2 regions of the Bariatricus sp. SGI.161 genome follow, and region 2 is predicted to be linked to the other one. Evidence: predicted binding sites of a transcription regulator. Region 2 holds the regulator's gene; the other holds the start of a gene.
The links. The regulator Rex, encoded in region 2, represses fermentation and respiration genes when NADH is low (regulators of the CRP and FNR family bind a similar motif). The targets are predictions, from matches to a motif close to ATTGTTAANTANTTAACAAT.
Positions count from the first base shown of each region.

Region 1: a site for Rex is predicted at 2,730-2,749, ahead of ACQRBH_RS14300 (trans-4-hydroxy-L-proline dehydratase activase). Genes of this name have one in related genera too.

Region 1 covers NZ_JBNPLX010000029.1:23,645-33,451, reverse strand. The annotation lists gene hypD (trans-4-hydroxy-L-proline dehydratase) at 1-1,745, opposite strand, end outside; gene ACQRBH_RS14300 (trans-4-hydroxy-L-proline dehydratase activase) at 1,750-2,658, opposite strand; gene ACQRBH_RS14295 (helix-turn-helix domain-containing protein) at 2,909-3,478, shown strand; gene ACQRBH_RS14290 (FeoB-associated Cys-rich membrane protein) at 3,535-3,681, opposite strand; gene feoB (ferrous iron transport protein B) at 3,697-6,039, opposite strand; gene ACQRBH_RS14280 (metal-dependent transcriptional regulator) at 6,204-6,584, shown strand; gene ACQRBH_RS14275 (DUF4956 domain-containing protein) at 6,649-7,302, opposite strand; gene ACQRBH_RS14270 (polyphosphate polymerase domain-containing protein) at 7,333-8,037, opposite strand; gene ACQRBH_RS14265 (sensor histidine kinase) at 8,168-9,205, opposite strand; gene ACQRBH_RS14260 (hypothetical protein) at 9,401-9,547, opposite strand; gene ACQRBH_RS14255 (hypothetical protein) at 9,712-9,807, opposite strand, start outside.
Region 2 covers NZ_JBNPLX010000008.1:31,504-41,310, reverse strand. The annotation lists gene alr (alanine racemase) at 1-815, opposite strand, end outside; gene ACQRBH_RS06470 (NAD(P)H-hydrate dehydratase) at 781-2,316, opposite strand; gene ACQRBH_RS06465 (redox-sensing transcriptional repressor Rex) at 2,406-3,050, opposite strand; gene abc-f (ribosomal protection-like ABC-F family protein) at 3,181-5,136, shown strand; gene ACQRBH_RS06455 (flavodoxin family protein) at 5,137-5,859, opposite strand; gene ACQRBH_RS06450 (DUF6472 family protein) at 5,887-6,063, opposite strand; gene ACQRBH_RS06445 (NADP-dependent isocitrate dehydrogenase) at 6,183-7,379, opposite strand; gene ACQRBH_RS06440 (GntR family transcriptional regulator) at 7,401-8,054, opposite strand; gene ACQRBH_RS06435 (2-isopropylmalate synthase) at 8,075-9,475, opposite strand; gene ilvA (threonine ammonia-lyase) at 9,655-9,807, opposite strand, start outside.

The DNA of each region.
Region 1 (9,807 bases), on a different contig from region 2:
AACTCTTCCATCGTGAAGTTGTGATTGTCATATACATTATATTTTACAGCAGCAAGACAGTCTGTAACCGTACCGATACCTACGCCCTGAATATAGTTTGTATTGTATCTTGCGCCGCCTGCATTGTAGTCTTTTGCATTAGAGATACAGTCGTTGGTTACAACAGACAGGCATGGTGCCGGCATCTCCTGTGCATATAACTGCTCGATAACGTTATTACCACGGATCTTGATATTTACAATGTGCTCTAACTGCTTCTTAAATGCAGCCCAGAGTTCATCATAGGTCTTAAAGTCCTTAGCATATCCAAGTGGCAATCCAATCTGCTTTCCAGAATATTCATCATATCCATTAAACAGTGTCAGCTGGAATACCTTCGGGATATTCAGATAACCGGTAAGGATATAAGCTTCGCTTCCCCATGCTCCGGTCTCTACACAACCTGAAGAACCACCGCGTCTTGCATCTTCCAGGCTCTTTCCTGCATTGATCAGCTCCATGATCTGAGCTTCTGTGTTATAGAATGCAGGCTGTCCCCATCCTTTTCTTGAGATCTCACATGCTCTCTTTAAGAACTTGGCCGGTGTCTTCTTACTGATCGTTACGTTAGAGTTTGGCTGAACCAGCTTCATCTCATCCATACAATCCAGAATCAGGTAACTTACATTATTAACACCATTGCGTCCGTCCGGTGTAACACCGCCGGTATTGATGTTCGCAAAGTCTGTATAAGTAGCACTTTCCTTTAATGTGATACCTACTTTTACCGGTGCAGGCTGGTTGTAGAACTTCACCCACAGACATTCCAGAAGTTCCAGAGCCTTCTCGTCATCCAGAATACCTGCCTCCACATCTCTCTCATAATATGGGTTCAGATGCTGATCAAGTCTTCCCGGGCTAAATGCATCCCATGGATTCAGCTCAGTTGTAACTGCAAGGTGTGTGAACCAGTATAACTGAATTGCCTGCCAGAAAGTCTGAGGCTTGTGTGCCGGAACAACCTCCAGGTTCGCTGCAATCTGAAGAAGTTCTGCCTTTCTGGTCTCATTTTCCTCTTTCTCTGCCATCTCAAGCGCAAGCTTATGATAACGCTCTCCCAGAATGATTACTGCATCACAGGAGATGTCCATAGCCTTCAGCTCTTCACATTTATTCACTGCTTCCGGATCATTGATATAATCCAGTTCATCCATTGTCTTATGAATCTTCTCTTTATAATCCATATATCCGGTAGTAAATACCTGCTCACCACCACAAGTATGTCCCGGACCTCTCTGCTCCATAAATTCTGTAAACATACCTGCACTGTAGCATTCCTGCCATTCCGGAGTCATTCTTGAAAGAATCTTCTCTCTCATACTTCTTCCCTTCCAGTATGGAATGATCTCCTCTGCCTGAAGCTTTCTGTCTTCTTCTGTTGTATGGAAGGATACCAGTTCACGTTCACTCATGACTACCATATCCTCAACACTGTGACAGCAAAGTTCCGGGAATGTAGGTGATGCCTGCGGATCCTTACCTTTTTCGCCGACGATCAGCTCTCCGTCTCCCAGATACAAGGTCTTCTTGGAAAAATATTCTTTCAGAACCATTGCTCTCATAACCGGGATTGAATATCTGCCGTCATTTTCTTTGTAGAAATCAGTCTCGATCTTTGCTCTCTCAAGATCAATGTGAACAGGTGTCGTCACACTGATTTCCCGAAGTTTCTGAATTCTTTCATTCATACCACGTAATTTTGCCATATGTTTACCCTCCTATTTTTGTGTTCTGGAATCCGGATTCTACGAAGAGTCTGACGAAGCTCTCCATCTCTTCCTTCTCCGGTGCATGTAAATCTGTTCCCTTATATTCCATATCCAGCTTGGAATACTTTCCGCTTCCTGTGTCATGATACGGAAGCAGATTAATCTGAGCCGGATGAATATCATGTTCTTTCAGAAACGCTATCGTTTCTTTCATGTTTTTTTCATTACCATTTACTTCTTTTATTGTTGGAATTCTAATATATATTCTTGCTCCATCCGCTGCAAGACGAATCAGATTATCAAGAATCAATTGATTATCCACTCCGATATACTTTTTATGAAGTTTTGGATCCATGACCTTCACATCATAAAGAAATGTATGAACATAAGGAAGGATTGCCTGAAACTTCTCATATGGAACATATCCACATGTGTCAATCGTAAGTGTAACATCCTGGCGTTTTATCTCTTTTGCAATTGCCAGTATATAGTCTATATCCATTGCCATGACTTCTCCGCCGGAAAGTGTCACGCCACCGCCAGATTCTTCATAAAACATCTGATCCTTCATAAGCTCTTTTATCAGCTCTTTTACAGAATATTCCCGTCCTATAATCTCACGGATTCCTATTGGACAGAAGTTTACACATTTTCCACAGAATGTACACGCATCTTTCTTCATCTCTGGCTTTCCATTCTCCATGGATATTGCCCCATTCGGACATACTTTTGCACAAGTTCCGCAGCCAACACACTTCTCCTTGTCACACTGCATCTCTTTTTCAAACCGCTGAGTCTCTGGATTGTGACACCATTCACATTTCAAAGGGCAGCCTTTAAAAAATACAGATGTACGAATTCCGTCACCATCATGGATAGAAAACTTCTGAACATTCGTTATCAGCGACATCTCGTCTCCTCCATTTTCATAATCATGAAATATTATTCGATTTTTCTTCCCTATTTTCATAATACAGTATTATTGTTAAATTTTCAACATATTTTATCAGGTCTTTTTTCATAAATCTGATGCATATTTTTTGTGCATTATCTCTAAATATTCATTGTTTTAAGTTGATTATTTTCACAAATTACAATATAATGAAAATATCGCTATAAAATCTACACATTTTATATAAATATGAAAACGAGGTGTTACTATGAAAAGTATTCAGGAAATCGGAAATACGATTAAGCAAGAGCGTCTGAAACAGGGAATGACATTACAGCAATTAAGTACTGCAACGGGTTTTTCAATCGGATATCTGTCTCAGTTCGAGCGAGGGCTTTCCCAGATTGCCATTGACTCACTGCATAAGATCACAGATGTTCTTGGCATGGAATTTATCGATTTTTTCCGTGAAGAAGAATCCTCTCCTTCTGCCTCACCAGTCACAAGAATCTACGATGCCAGCTGTGATAAGGTCAGCGACCAGATCATTCAATATACTTTAAGTCAGAATGCCAAGAACTTTTCCTATCTCCCACGACTCTATCATCTCATGCCCCATATCGGAGCGGATGAGAACATAGAATTATATGCTCACGAAGGAGAAGAATTCATCTATGTCCTTGAGGGTGTTCTAAAATTATATGTGGAGGAAGATGAATATATTATGTATCCGGGAGACAGCGTCCAGCTTGATTCTACCAAGAAGCATAACTGGACCAACTGCGGAACTCAGATTACCAAGATCCTGACTGTAAATATGCCAAATCCTTTCAAATAAAAATAATCCGTAGCATTCCCTGCAATATCTGCAGAAATACTACGGATTATAATTATTTATTTTCTCTGACAGCTCTGACTACAGTGCCCACAGTCACATCCACAGCTGCTTTTCCCATTTTTCTTATTTCTTCTCATGATCACAACCGCAATGACCACAACCACGGCGACTGCCAGAAAGACAACTATATCTGCTATATTCATATCGCACCTCCTACTTTATAATCCAACTGCAATACAGATGAAATGTGCAATAAACGCGATGATCCATGCAACTACACACTGCCAGAAGACAACGCCTACAGCCCATCTTGATCCAAGCTCTCGCCTGATAGACGCGATTGCCGCAACGCAAGGCGTATACAACAAAGAAAATACCAACATTGTTGCTGCAGATACAGTTGAAATTGCAGTCTCAACGCCACCGCCGAACAGAATTTCCATCGTGGATACCACGCTCTCTTTTGCCATAAATCCACTGATCAGCGAAGTTACGATACGCCAGTCTCCTAATCCGAGAGGTCTCATAATCGGTGCAATCCATCCGGATATAATAGCCATCAGACTGTTGGAAGAATCTTCTACCATATTTAGCTGAAGGTCAAAACTCTGCAGGAACCATACCACAATCGTTGCAATCAGAATGACACTGAATGCTTTGCTTAAGAAATCCTTAGCCTTTTCCCACAATAACTGTGCAACATTTTTTACACCCGGCATACGATAATTTGGCAACTCCATAACAAACGGAACGGCTTCACCTTTAAACAATGTATTTTTAAACAAGAGTGAAACCAGAATTCCGACAACAATTCCCAGAACATACAGCCCCGTCATAATAAATCCACCCTTACCCGGGAAAAATGCACTGACAAAGAAAGCATAGATTGGAAGCTTCGCTGTACAACTCATAAATGGAGTCAAAAGGATCGTCATCTTACGGTCTCGTTTACTTGGCAGTGTTCTCGTTGCCATTACGGCAGGAACGGTACATCCAAATCCAATCAACATCGGAACAATACTTCGTCCTGACAGTCCAATCTTTCTCAATAATTTATCCATGAAGAAAGCAACTCGTGCTACATAACCACTATCTTCCATAATAGACAAGAAGAAGAACAAAGTCACTACGATCGGGAGAAAACTAAGTACACTTCCGACACCGCCAAAGATACCGTCAATCACCAGGCCATGGAGAGCCTGATTCACATGAGCCGCAGTCATCCACTGATCCACAACTTCCGTTAGTGCATCAATACCAGTCTCCAAAAGTCCTTGTAAAAACGCACCGATTACGTTAAAAGTCAGGAAGAAGACAGCCCCCATGATAGCGATAAAGCAAGGGATCGCGGTCCATTTTCCCGTAAGAATACGGTCAATCTTTTCTGAACGGATCCGCTCTTTACTCTCTTTTGGTTTCTTAACCGTACGTTCACAGACATACTCAATAAAGTCAAAACGCATATCCGCCATTGCAGCACTTCGATCCATTCCGCCTTCTTTTTCCATCTGTACTACAATATGCTCGATCATATCCTTTTCATTCTGATCCAGCTGAAGCTGATTCAAAATCAATGAATCTCCCTCGATAACCTTAGTTGCAGAAAAGCGGAGGGGAAGTCCGGCTCTCTCTGTATGATCTTCTATTACAGATTCCACCGCATGAATGGCACGATGGATGGCACCACCATGATCGTCTTTACTACAGAAATCCTGTTTCTGTGGGCGCTCCTGATACTGTGCGATATGTACTGCATGTTCGATTAATTCCCGGACACCTTCATTCTTGGCAGCAGAGATTGGAATGACCGGAACTCCCAGTAAGGATTCCATTCCATTGATATCTATGGCACCGTTGTTATTCATGACTTCATCCATCATATTAAGGGCAACAACCATAGGAATATTCATCTCCAGAAGCTGCATCGTCAGATATAGATTTCTCTCAATATTCGTTGCATCAACAATATTAATGATTGCTTTCGGTTTATCGCCAAGAACGAAATTTCTGGAAACAATCTCTTCACTTGAATAAGGAGACATGGAATATATTCCCGGAAGATCTGTAACTCTCGTGTTTGGATGTCCTTTAATTGGACCATCTTTGCGATCTACTGTAACCCCAGGAAAATTACCCACATGTTGGTTAGCTCCTGTCAATTGATTGAATAATGTCGTCTTTCCACAATTCTGATTTCCTACAAGGGCATAGGTAAGAACCGTTCCATCCGGCAATGGATCTCCGTCATCCTTGGCGTGATATTTACCATCTTCTCCCAATCCCGGATGATCCGTAGGATATATTTTATCAATACGGCTATGCTTATTCGTTCGTTCTTCAATCGGCTGAATGTCAATCTGATCTGCATCTGCAAGACGAAGTGTCAACTCATATCCGTGAATCTGTAATTCCATCGGATCTCCCATAGGCGCAAACTTTACAACTGTAACTTCCGCCCCCGGAATCACACCCATATCCAGGAAATGCTGTCTTAGAGCTCCTTCTCCGCCTACTTTCGTAATAACAGCACTTTCTCCGATTCTCAGATTCTTAAGTGTCATTTGTAACACCTCCATATATGTACATGATAATTATTTTCAATTAAAGTTATACCACGCTAACCAAAATTCGTCAAGACTATACAGTCTTGAATTTTTCTGTTTCTACTGATATAATAGAACAAACTTAAATGGTATATATTAACAGAAAATAGAAAGGTATTATTATGCGTCACAATAGATCTTCTGAAGATTATCTGGAAACTATATTGTTATTAAGCAAAAAGTTACCAGTTGTTCGTTCCATTGACATAGCGGTTGAGTTGAATTTTTCAAAACCAAGCGTCAGTGTTGCTATGAAACATCTGCGTGAAAATGGCTGTATAGAAGTAAACCAGGCTGGTTTTATTACTCTGACAGATAAGGGCATGCAGATTGCCACCAGTGTATATGAGCGTCATCAGGTACTCTCTGACTGGCTGATCTCTCTTGGTGTAGATCCCCAGACAGCTTCTGAAGATGCCTGTGAGATGGAACATCAGATCAGCGATGAAAGTTTCCAGGCTATGAAAAAGTTTATAAAGGAACACTCAGCAGTGTTAAAATAAAGTTTATCTATTCTGTTCAGGTGCACCTCCACCTTTCATTCGTCCATCTTGTTTAGGTGCACCGTCATCTTTCATCTCCATTTTCCAGTTTCGATACTGTAATCTCCAGATTTCCATTTCGACAACGAAGTTCATCAATCAAATTCTTTTCTTCACTTGCCATCTTTAATTTCAGATTATATGTCAATCGAAATAAGCTTCCCATATTGGTCGTCTTCACCTGAATTAGTTCGCACTCTTCTGTGTATCTTTTTAATATCTCATCAAATACTCCTGTATAATCTAAATCCTCTGGAATAGTAATATGTAGCGTCTTATAAAGCGCCATTCTCTTTCCAGTGCCGAAGTCCAGATAATTATATAAAAGCGTCATACCACCAAAAATCATTGCTATCAAAAAAGCATATCCGATATAACCCATTCCAACTACAAGTCCGGTTCCCATGGCAAGAAAAATTGCACCGATTTCCTTTGCAGAACCCGGAAACGAACGGAAACGAACCAGACTGAATGCTCCTGCTACAGCCACACCGGCACCTACATTTCCATTGACCATCATAATCACTACACATACAATAGCCGGAAGCATTGCCAGTGTTGCAACAAAGCTCTTCGTATAACGTGTTTTCCACATATAGCTTCCTGTCAGAATAAGGCCAATAATCAGTGCACTGCCTACACATAGTAAGAAATCAGACAGTCCAATCACGCTTGTCATATCTGTATCAAAAACTCCCGAAATATTGTATCAAGCATATTGAATTCCTCCCTTCATCTGCTGATAGGCTGTTCCATATTTTGAAAATGATATTTTATACAAATGGTTTCTGGTCAACGCCTCACTCATCCACAGCGGGATTCCCCCAGATGTCTTAATCTCCATCAAAGTCTGCCCCTGTTCCAAAATCGAAGTTCCATAAAAATCACTTCCAAGAGACAGATCATCTTCCCGGTATAAAATATTTTCATCAAACGTTACCCGAAAATCACTTCCATCAAGTGCATAATAGGCCTCTCTTTCATAGGATAAAAAAACCGTCGGGTGAAGAGTTTTATAATATTCCCAAAAATATCGGAGCTCATTGCCAATCTGTGAATGGTCGGGAAGTGGATTTCCGTTACATAAGCAATTCATTACTTCTGCTTCCGGACAAACCAGCCTTCGCTTATACACCACATGCTTGTATTTTTTCTTCAGTTCTACAAATACCGGAGTATCTTCACTTGCCGGACAGTAACTTCTCACCCGAAGCTTTTCTTTGTAAGTCGGTTTTTCCAGTGAATGACGAGCCAGCCGGTATGTCTCTGTGTCAAAATAAATGTTCCGTATTGTTGTCCTTTTGTACTGATCTAGCTTCATATAAGCTTCCATACTTTGCAACATATTTTCTTTCTGCTGCCGGTTTATCATATACTTCAATTCATAGCGTTTAAAAGTCATCTGATATGTCATGTCATTTGCTCCTTTGATTATTTACAGATATTACTATAACGAAACTTCCTTAAATTAACTTAAAAGTCTCTATAAAAAATGCCCGGATGGGAAATCCACCCGAAGCATTGTTTTTCAATAATCTCGAATTTTAACTTATGGGAAATATCACCGTAATCATCAACGATCTCTCATCCTCTGTCGATGCAACGATCTTCCCTTTATGTGCCTCTACTGTCGCTGCAGCGATGGAAAGCCCCAATCCGTATCCTCCTGTCTGAGAATTTCTGGAACTGTCTGCACGATAAAATCTATCAAACAAATGATCCAGTTGTTCCCGCGAAATAGATTCTGTCGTATTGTAAACAGACAGGCGAATCCTCTTCCTCTCTTTTTCCAGGCATACCTTAATCCGTCCTCCATCTCCTGAATACTTCACCGCATTATCTAAAAGAATTGTTACAAGACGACTCAGCGCCTTCTCATCACCACATATGGAAATCATCGGTGTGATCTCACTTGTCAATATCTTATTCTGTGTCTTTGCCAGGGACTGATATGTATTCACGGTTTCTTCTACCATATCCGAAAATGGAAAATCCACCATGGTCATTGCTGTTCTGCTTTCTTCCATACGGGAAAGAAGGATCAGATCATTGGTCAAGTCTGCCAGACGTTTGGTCTGATTTTGAATATCACTTAGCCACTCATTCTCTCCCAGGTCCATCTCCAACACTTCTGCATCCGCATCAATAATTGTCAGAGGTGTCTTCAGCTCATGCCCGGCGTCTGTAATAAACCGCTTCTGCTTCTCATAATTTTCCACAAAGGGTTTTGTAATGTATGCCGACAAAAATACCATCAGGACAAATACTGCTCCCAATCCCAGAGTGGTCACTCCAAGTCCTGTTACAATCAGATTATTAAAGTTAGACAATTCCCGCTCCCTGTCCAGAAAAATAATTTGCACTTTAGAATCCATTCCATATTCACAGACAAGATAACGGTAATCTTCCATAAATCCATGTGTCTTACCTGTTTTCCACACAGTCTGCGCATATTCCATTGCAGTAGATGTATCGATAGAGGCAATTTTTCCTGTATCGGCATTTACTATTTCACCGTCATTATTCAACACGACAGAGAAAAACCTGGATTCATATGGCATTTCCGCAGACACCTTCCCCATAATTTTTTTATCATCCTCCTGTACTTTCCCCGGCTTTCCTTCTGGAATCTGTCCTTGTTCTTCGTGTATCATTTCCGGATAAAATAAAAAAGCGATTCATGATCTAGCAATTTCTGCTAATCATTACCGCTTTTTTGAACGTTCCCTGCTAGAATCGAACTCACAACTAGTGCTTAGGAGAGCTCTGTGGTTCTGTTAATCCCTGTCAAGAACTGATATGTTTAGCCCTTTATTATCAAGGACTTTTTTCACTTTCAAATCAAATTCTGGTAATCTGAATATCCTTTCTGTTAAGTCCAGATAAGCCCTGAAAATTAGCAGATTCTTTGCAACTGCTAACATCCGGGGAAAGCTCTGTTGTTACTAACAGATATCATGTTCCGGCTACCATCCCCTTACAAGCAGGAATGATAAACATATTCAATTGACCAGATTTCTATTATTACTATACAACGTTATTGTCGATTTGTCTATGGGGGTCGACTACAGGATTGTGCAATTTTACACTAATCCCATATAACTAATTTCATCATTTTTTTCACAGCAGTTATCACTTTTGAAGATACATAAACACTCGATATTTTTTTCTTAGAATATGACCA
Region 2 (9,807 bases):
AAAGTTCCACCATAGCTGATTGGTGTCCCAGCCTCAACCCATTTGACATGCGTTACATGACTGATTAATTCCATTGCAGGCTTCAAAGGAACATTTTCTTTAACAACTTCTTCAGACGGATACATTCCATAAGTTGCGATTCCGGCTCTTACCAGATCCATGTTCGTTTCTTCCAGATCAATGATCCCCGCACTATTGGAACAATGATAATAAGTAAATGTAACAGCCTCTTTTGTCAGAGCATCCTTCATCCAACAATACTCTTTCATCTGTTTTCTGGTAAATGACTTATCCGTCTCATCTGCTTTTGCAAAATGTGTAAACATTCCTTCCATAATGAGATTCGGCATCCTGCTAATGTTCGTAATATGCTCTACACTTTCTTGACAGGTTGGAAAACCTAGCCGTGACATTCCTGTGTCCAACTTGATATGAATATAGGCATTCTTTCCCATGCTGACTGCGAGATCTGATACTTCTCTTGCCATCTCCTCTGTATACACAGTCATACGGATTTCATGCTCAATCATTGATCTCCTCTGATCCTGGAAGATACATCCCAGTACGAGAATGGGTTTTGTGATACCTCTGTGGCGAAGGATAACTGCTTCCTCAAGCGTTGCGACTGCATAACCCCAGATGTATTCTTTCGTACTAAGAAGCCTTGCTATCTGAACAGCTCCATGCCCATATCCATCCGTTTTAATAACTGCCAGCATTTTAACACCATCTTGTATATTTGCCTTCATCATCTCAATATTATATTCTATTGCATCAAGATCAATCCTTACACAGACTCTCGTATAATTCTTCACTTTTTACCTCCTCCTGCTCTTTAAATGCATTGGATAGATACTCCGTCAAATTTCTTGCCAAAACACTATAACTTCCTTTATCGATACGGGCATAATCACCTGCTCTTCCATGTAGGTATGCTCCCAAAACAGCGGCTTTCCTACAACTGAGTCCTTGCGCCAAAAGCGCAGCTATTATTCCCGCCAGTACATCTCCAGAACCAGCTTTTGCCATTGCCGAATTACCCGACATATTTACATAGTTTCCTTCAGAAACTGATGCAACAATAGTTCTGGCATCTTTCAGTACACAAGTCCATTGACTTTTTTGAACAAATGAATCCAGTATATCCATCCTATGTTGTTTTAATTCCTCTACACTTATATGTAACAGCCGTGACATCTCTTTCATATGTGGTGTTATCACAAAATCTGTATGATGAATCTTTTGAAGATAAGCGTTATGCTCCGCAATCAGGTTCAAACCATCTGCATCAATCAGACAAGGTACTTTCACATGCTCAAGAGTTGCCTTCAATATTCTCCTGGAACGCTCACTGATTCCAATTCCAGATCCAATACAAACTGCATCTGCCCATGTTAAAAGATTTAACAACTCAGTCTTATCAAAAATGTCATAAGTTGTAATAATTGCTTCCGGAAGGAGCTGCTGTAAAATAATCCTATTTTCTTCCGGTGTATAGATCTGTACCAGTCCTGCTCCAGACATATATGCCGCTTTTGCATTCAGATAAGCCGCTCCAGACATACCTTTACTTCCTGCAATTACAAGTAACTTCCCATATGTCCCTTTATTCGAATTTTCTTTTCTGGCTGGCAGAAATTTACAATATTCCTTCTTCTCATAAGTATATGCCGTTTTTTCGGTAGCAATTATTTTTTCCGTATGGATTCCGATATCAGCTACAATCACTTTACCAGAATATTCCTTTCCGGGATAGATTGCAAGTCCCAGCTTTTCTATTTGAAAAGTCACCGTAATATCTGCACGGAAAGCAATTCCAAGGACACTTCCATGATTCGCAGATATTCCAGATGGCATATCTACAGCAAATTTTACAGCCTTTGCTTCATTCATCTTCTGAATAATCTGAAAATATTTTCCTATAATCTCACGGCTAAGTCCAACACCGAACATCGCATCTATTATGATACTATATTCATCTTCTTTGTACTCTTTGAATATCTCAACACCTGTTTCCCTTAATTTACTCATCTGCTGTTTTGTTTCATCCGTACGATGAGATTCATTTCCTACAAAACAAACTGTCACAGGATATCCTTTTTCCTTTAAAAGTCTCGCTATCGCAAATCCATCACCACCATTATTCCCTGAACCACATACGATACACGCTTTGGACAGATCAAGCTTTTCCGCCTCCATAGTCTCTACACATCTCTTTGCAGCACGCTCCATTAACTCCATAGACGGAATTCCCAGTTCCTGTATTGTATATTGATCCGCCTTTTTCATTTGATTTCCATTAAGCAGATATCGCATAATCTCACCTTCCAAGTTCATTTTATAATATAAAAGGACGTGTAAAAACCAGCCCGTCTGCGCATGCCAGTCATTACACGTCTTTGCTTTTATTTCTTATGTTCTTCGTTATATCGGCTAATATTGTATGATAACTGCATTAAGCTTTCAGACAAGTGTACATTCTCAACAATAATATGATCCGGCAGATTCAAATCTGTATGGGCAAAATTCCAAATTGCACGAACACCATTGTCTACCAGCATATTAGCCACTTCAATTGCCTTATCCTTTGGAATAGTCAAAACTGCAATCTCAACATCATTTTGTTGGACAAATGTCTTTAACTCATCCATCATACGAATCGGCACGCCCCTGATTGAAACACCCACCAATCTTGGGTTGACATCAAAAATTCCTTTTAATACAAATCCTCTCTTCTCAAAAGCTGCATAATTAGCAAGAGCCTGCCCCAAATTACCAGCTCCTATAATAATCATATTATGCGCCTCTTCCAAGCCAAGAATCTTACCAATCTCTGTATACAAATATTTAACGTTATAACCATAGCCCTGCTGACCGAACCCACCAAAATTGTTAAGATCCTGACGAATCTGAGATGCAGTCACTTTCATACGCTTACTCAAATCGTTAGACGAGATACGCTCCACTCCATTTTCAAGTAGCTCTCCTAAGTATCGATAGTATCGTGGCAATCTACGGATGACCGCCTGGGAAATCTCTCTCTCTTCCAATAGTCTCACCTTCCATTTCATTCTAAGAAATATTATATAGAATTGTGTGAACAAAGTCAAACTTTTAGTTGTATTTTGTCCTATTTTCGCTATAATGAAAACGAGTGAATAAGGAGGATATGAAAATAATATGATATTAGCATGTCACGGAATCAGTAAATCTTTCGGCGAAAAAGTGATTATCGCTGACGGTTCTTTTCATATAGAAGATCACGAAAAAGCAGCTCTTGTTGGTCCCAATGGAGCGGGAAAATCAACGCTTTTTAAAATGATTGTAGGCGAGCTTCCTTCTGACCGCGGAGAAGTAATTTTAACCAAAGGCAAAACCTTGGGATATCTTGCACAGCATCAGGCCATGCAAAGTGGAAGCACTATCTATGAAGAAGTGAAACTTGCCAAATCTGATATCATCGAAATGGAAACACAGATCCGTTCCATCGAATTAGAATTAAAACATTTAGAAGGTGATGCATTGACATCACGCCTTGAAACATATAATCGTCTGACAGCTTCTTTTGAACGCCAGAATGGTTATGCATATGAAAGTGAGATTAACGGGGTATTAAAAGGTCTTGGTTTTACAGAAAATGATTTTTCTAAACCCGTAGATACCCTTTCTGGGGGTCAGAAAACCCGCGTCTCTCTTGGTAAATTATTGCTCACCAAGCCAGATATCTTGCTTTTGGACGAGCCTACTAACCACTTGGATCTAAACTCCATAGCTTGGTTAGAAACTTATCTTCTGAATTATCCAGGAGCCGTTCTGATCGTATCTCATGACCGTTACTTTTTGAACAAAGTAGTGACTAAGGTTTTAGAAATCGAATCTGGAAAATTGATGACTTATAATGGAAATTACAGTGATTATGCTGCCAAAAAGCAGCAGCTTCGTGATGCTCAGATAAAAGAATATTTAAATCAGCAGCAAGAAATAAAGCATCAGGAAGCCGTAATTGAAAAGCTTCGTTCTTTTAATCGTGAGAAATCTATCAAACGTGCAGAAAGCCGTGAAAAGATGTTGGAAAAGATCCGTCCTGTAGAGAAACCCTTGGAAGCAAATAATGAGATTCACTTAACATTAGAGCCTTCTTGTGTCAGCGGTAACGATGTTCTGTCTGTTGAACATCTAAGTAAATCATTTCCAAATCAAGTTCTGTTTCAAGCTATAAGTTTTGACATTAAACGCGGGGAACATGTTGCAATCATCGGTGACAATGGAACGGGGAAAACAACACTTTTAAAAATCTTAAATCAGGTAATATCAGCAGATTCCGGTACATTTACATTGGGAACTAATGTAGCGATCGGATACTATGATCAGGAACACCATGTACTACATATGGACAAAACCATTTTTGACGAAATTTCAGATGATTATCCGGATTTGACTAACACGAAGATCAGAAATATGCTGGCCGCTTTTTTATTTACTGGGGATGATGTGTTTAAACGGATCGGTGACCTAAGCGGTGGAGAACGTGGCAGAGTATCTTTAGCGAAGCTGATGCTTTCGAAGGCTAATTTTCTGATTCTTGACGAACCAACAAACCACTTGGATATTCCATCAAAAGAAATTCTGGAAAAAGCATTGAACAACTATACCGGAACTATCTTATATGTTTCACACGATCGTTATTTTATCAATCAAACAGCAACAAGGATCCTTGATCTGGTGAATCAGACTTTTGTAAATTATATAGGGAATTATGACTATTATCTTGAAAAAAAAGACGAGCTAACAACCATTTATGCTGGTGCCCCGTCTTCTGTTTATATTCCAGGAACTGCAAATTCTGCTATATCTTCTGGCAAAGACTCTGTTGCAGCAAATGTGTCAGATTCTAAGCTCGACTGGAAGGAACAAAAAGAAGCACAGGCTCGCGAGCGAAAACGAAAAAACGAACTGAAGAAAACCGAAGAACGCATCACTACTCTTGAAGAGCGAGATGCTAAGATTGACGAAATGATGTTGCAGGAAGATATTTTTACAAGTTCCATTAAATGTCAGGAATTAGCCAATGAAAAGGCAACTATTGCGGAAGAACTTGAAGAGCTGTATATAAAATGGGAAGAGCTGGCTGAATAGCTATAGCTCTTCCTTTTTCAGTAATTTCCATGGACGTTCTTTTCCAAGCCATCCCATTTCTTTCCAATAATTATCATCCACCGGACTCATTCCTTTTTTATGAAAGCTTCTCATAATATAGAACAGAGCACGAGTCTTGATTCCTGGATTCACTCCATCTGGATCTTTGGAAATCTTTAATACAAGCTTACTCAAATCTCTGTCAATCCGCTCTTTCTTATCTGCACTGACACCATCCCAACCAAGCGATGCCACCGACATTCCGTAGGTATACACTCTAGCGGCACCCCAGAACTGGAGACTAATCTTCATATCCTTAAGCGTAGATCTCACGCCGCCTCCCGCGGCAGTTGCAATACACACTGCCTGTTTTCGAAACATAGAAGCTCCCGGTCTGTGAACCATAAAACGATATCCATAATGATCCAACATAGATTTCATCGCTCCCGTTACATGCATGACATGAACCGGTGAAGTCAGTATCAACAGGTTAGCTTTATCAATCAAGCCAGTCAACCGCTTCATGTACATTAGATAATCAAAACATTTTGTCTCATCTTCCATAATACATCTTCCACAGCCTCTGCAAAACTCAGGCATATCCTTCGGTAGAAATAGTTCAATTACCTGATCCTCCTTTGTAGCAATCTTATCAATCAACATTTTTCCCACATGATAAGTAGAACCCTTTCGCATAGTTCCATTAATCATCAATATATTCATCTTCTATACTTCCCCCATTCATATAATCTACATCTGATGTCTAACAATCGTATATTCATCGCCATAACTATAATATGGACAATCGTAATATGTATTGGTCACAAATCGATACAATTCATCCTCATCTAATGCCATCTGACAAGTGCAACATTCATAGTCCTCATCATATTCATAATGAGCACATGATTCACAATTACTCTTCACGATACACAACTCCTTCCTGGGAACAAGTATAACATATTTTTCATTTGGGTACACCCTAAATGTAAAAAGGGGACGTAGTAAAAGTTAATTTTACTACGTCCCCTTTTTTACTTTAACTACTACAATTTCTCAGCAATTGCTTTTATAAAATCTTCACTATTCAACACGGTTGGATTCTCTAAAGTTGTAATTAAAGCAAGATCTTTAGTCATCTTTCCTTCCTCAATTGTGTCGATCGTTGCTTTTTCAAGCTTATCTGCAAAATCCATCAATTCCTGATTGCCATCTAATTCGCCACGTTTTCTCAACGCTCCGGTCCATGCAAATATAGTGGCAACTGAATTGGTTGATGTTTCTTCTCCTTTTAAGTGTTTATAATAATGACGCTGTACTGTTCCATGTGCGGCTTCATATTCATAATAACCTTCTGGAGATACCAGTACAGAGGTCATCATAGCCAATGAACCGAATGCGGAAGAAACCATATCACTCATTACATCTCCGTCATAGTTCTTACATGCCCAGATATATCCGCCTTCTGATTTCATAACGCGGGCAACTGCATCATCGATCAACGTATAGAAATATACGATACCAGCTTTTTCAAATTTTTCTGCATATTCTGCATCATAGATTTCCTGGAAAATATCTTTGAATGTATGATCATATTTTTTAGAAATCGTATCTTTCGTCGCAAACCACAGATCCTGCTTGGTATCCAGAGCATAATTGAAGCAGCTTCTTGCAAAACTTTCAATGGATCCGCACAGATTGTGCATTCCCTGTGCAACACCTGGTCCTGCATAATTATGTACCAGTTCTCTCGTTTCTGTTCCATCTTCGGCAGTATAAACCAGTTCTACTTTTCCAGGTCCCGGAATCTTCATCTCCGTATTCTTATAAACGTCACCATAAGCATGTCTCGCTATTGTAATTGGTTTCTTCCAATTCTTCACACAAGGTTCTATTCCCTTTACCACAATTGGAGCGCGAAATACTGTTCCGTCAAGAATAGCACGGATTGTTCCATTCGGGCTCTTCCACATTTCTTTTAGATTATATTCTGTCATACGTGCGGCATTTGGTGTGATTGTTGCACATTTCACTGCTACTTTATATTTTTTAGTAGCATTTGCAGAATCGATGGTTACCTGGTCATTGGTCTCATTTCTGTGTTCCAGTCCAAGATCATAATACTCCGTGTTCAGTTCAATAAATGGTTCCAGAAGATTCTCTTTGATCATCTTCCACAAGATTCTTGTCATCTCATCTCCATCCATCTCTACAATTGGTGTTGTCATCTTAATCTTTGCCATCTTGCTTCTCTCCTTTTTGATTTACTTCTCCATATGGAGATTCTCCATAACATTCATGATATGCTGATTCGCAAGCATTTCAGCCTGATCAGCGTCTTTATTCTTAATTGCCTCAAGAATACCTTTATGTTCCTCGATTGATTTCTGTGCTCTGTCCTTGGCACCTACCGACAAAGTACGTGCCATCTTCACATATTTGTGAAAATCAGATAATACATGTTCTAGTATACGACTGTTGGATGCCTCATACAAGACTTTATGAAATTTACCATCCAATTCAGATACCTGTGCCGCTTTTCCTTCACTCTTTTTTTGCAAATGAAACTCTGACAATAGAATAATCTCCTCTAATTCTTCTATCTGTTCATCGGAAATATTATCTGTCGCCCATCTTGCACATAAGCCTTCCAAAAGAGATCTTATTTTATAAATATCATGTACATCTTTTTGAGTAATACCTTTTACATAAGCTCCCTTATTAGGAATGATCGTCACCAGCCCCTCTAGCTCCAACTGTCTAAGCGCCTCCCTAACTGGCGTTCTGCTGACTCCCATTTCTTCTCCAATGGAAATCTCTCTTAATTCATCATCATCTTTATATACTCCAGAGAGAATATCTTCACGGAGTTTTTGAAATACCTTTCCTCTAAGAGAACGGTCTTGATATTCTTCCATGTTCTGCTCCTTCTTCGATTCTATTTCTCCTGGACAAGGCTGACTCCAAGCTGTTTACATGCATCATCAATAACAACAAGCAATTCATTATCTGTCAGTACCGTAACACGGCCTTCCTCATACTCTTTATCTACCCATGCCTTCACCATTATTACTAATTCTGAATTTTTATCTACTTGTTTTTCTTCAGGCAGATGAAAGTACGTATTGATCCAATGCGCAATCCCAGCAAGACCAGATGTATTGGATACTGCAACCAACGGTGGTCGTTTGAGGAATTTATCTGTATCAAATATATTATAAATCTCTTCATTTTTTAATAGTCCATCTGCATGAATACCCGCTCTGGTAACATTAAAATTCTTTCCTACAAATGGTGTCCTTGACGGCAGCTGATATCCTATCTCTTTCTCGTAATAGTCTGCAAGATCTGTAATTACCGTTGTATCCATACCATCCAATGTTCCTCTTAACTGTGCATATTCAAATACCATAGCTTCCAAAGGTGTATTGCCAGTACGTTCTCCAATGCCAAAAAGAGAACAGTTTACACCGCTTGCACCATATAACCATGCAGTTGTAGAGTTACTGACTGCTTTATAAAAATCATTGTGACCATGGAACTCAATTAATTCGCTTGGCACACCCGCATGAACACGAAGTCCATAGATAATTCCAGGAATAGATCTTGGAATCACAGCTCCTGGATAGTTTACTCCATATCCCATCGTATCACAGACACGAATCTTCACTGGAATCTTATATTCATCCATTAATTTCATAAGTTCCAGACAAAATGGAATAACGAAACCATAGATATCAGAACGCGTAATATCTTCCAGATGGCATCTCGGGCTCACTCCAGTTTCCAGACATTCACGGATCACTGATAAGTAATGATTCATACACTCTCTTCTTGTCATCTTTAATTTATAAAAGATATGATAATCAGAACAGCTTACTAGAATTCCAGTTTCTTTCATTCCAATCTCTTTTACCAGTTCAAAATCCTTTTTACTTGCGCGGATCCAACTAGTCACTTCCGGAAACTTATATCCTTTTTCCATACACCTATATACTGCATCCCGATCCTTCTTGCTATACAAAAAGAATTCACTCTGGCGAATCTTTCCCTTCGGTCCACCTAGTTTATGAAAATAGTCATAGAGTGTCACAATCTGTTCTGTGCTATATGGCGCGCGAGACTGCTGACCATCACGAAATGTAGTGTCTGTAATCCAGATTTCATCCGGCATACTATGGGGTACAATACGATCGTTAAATGCAATCTTCGGAATCTCATCATAATGAAATAGATTCCGGAATACATTCGGTGTATCAACATCGACCAGAGGATACATATGCTCCTCCAATTGAAGCAAATTCGAATGCTTGTCCAAATAAACTTTTCTATTTTCCATAATACACACTCCTTAAAATGACATTACCAAAACAAAGCATTATTTTATATCTTAATGTGTATAATTGTATACAATTATACATTTTGTGTCAAGAGGAATTTTTCTCTCTTCATACAAAAAGAGACAGAAAATTCTAACAAATTTTCTGTCTCTTTAATGTTGTGAATTCTCATCTCATTTTAGTACAGCTTTGCTCCAATCTCTCTTGGACGGAATCCTTCATCTTCAAGTGCCATCAGTATATCATGTTTATGTTCTGTTCCGAACGCCTCCATAGTGATACGAAGTTCTACTGCCGCATTTCGGTTGGTACTTACAAACTGATTATGTTC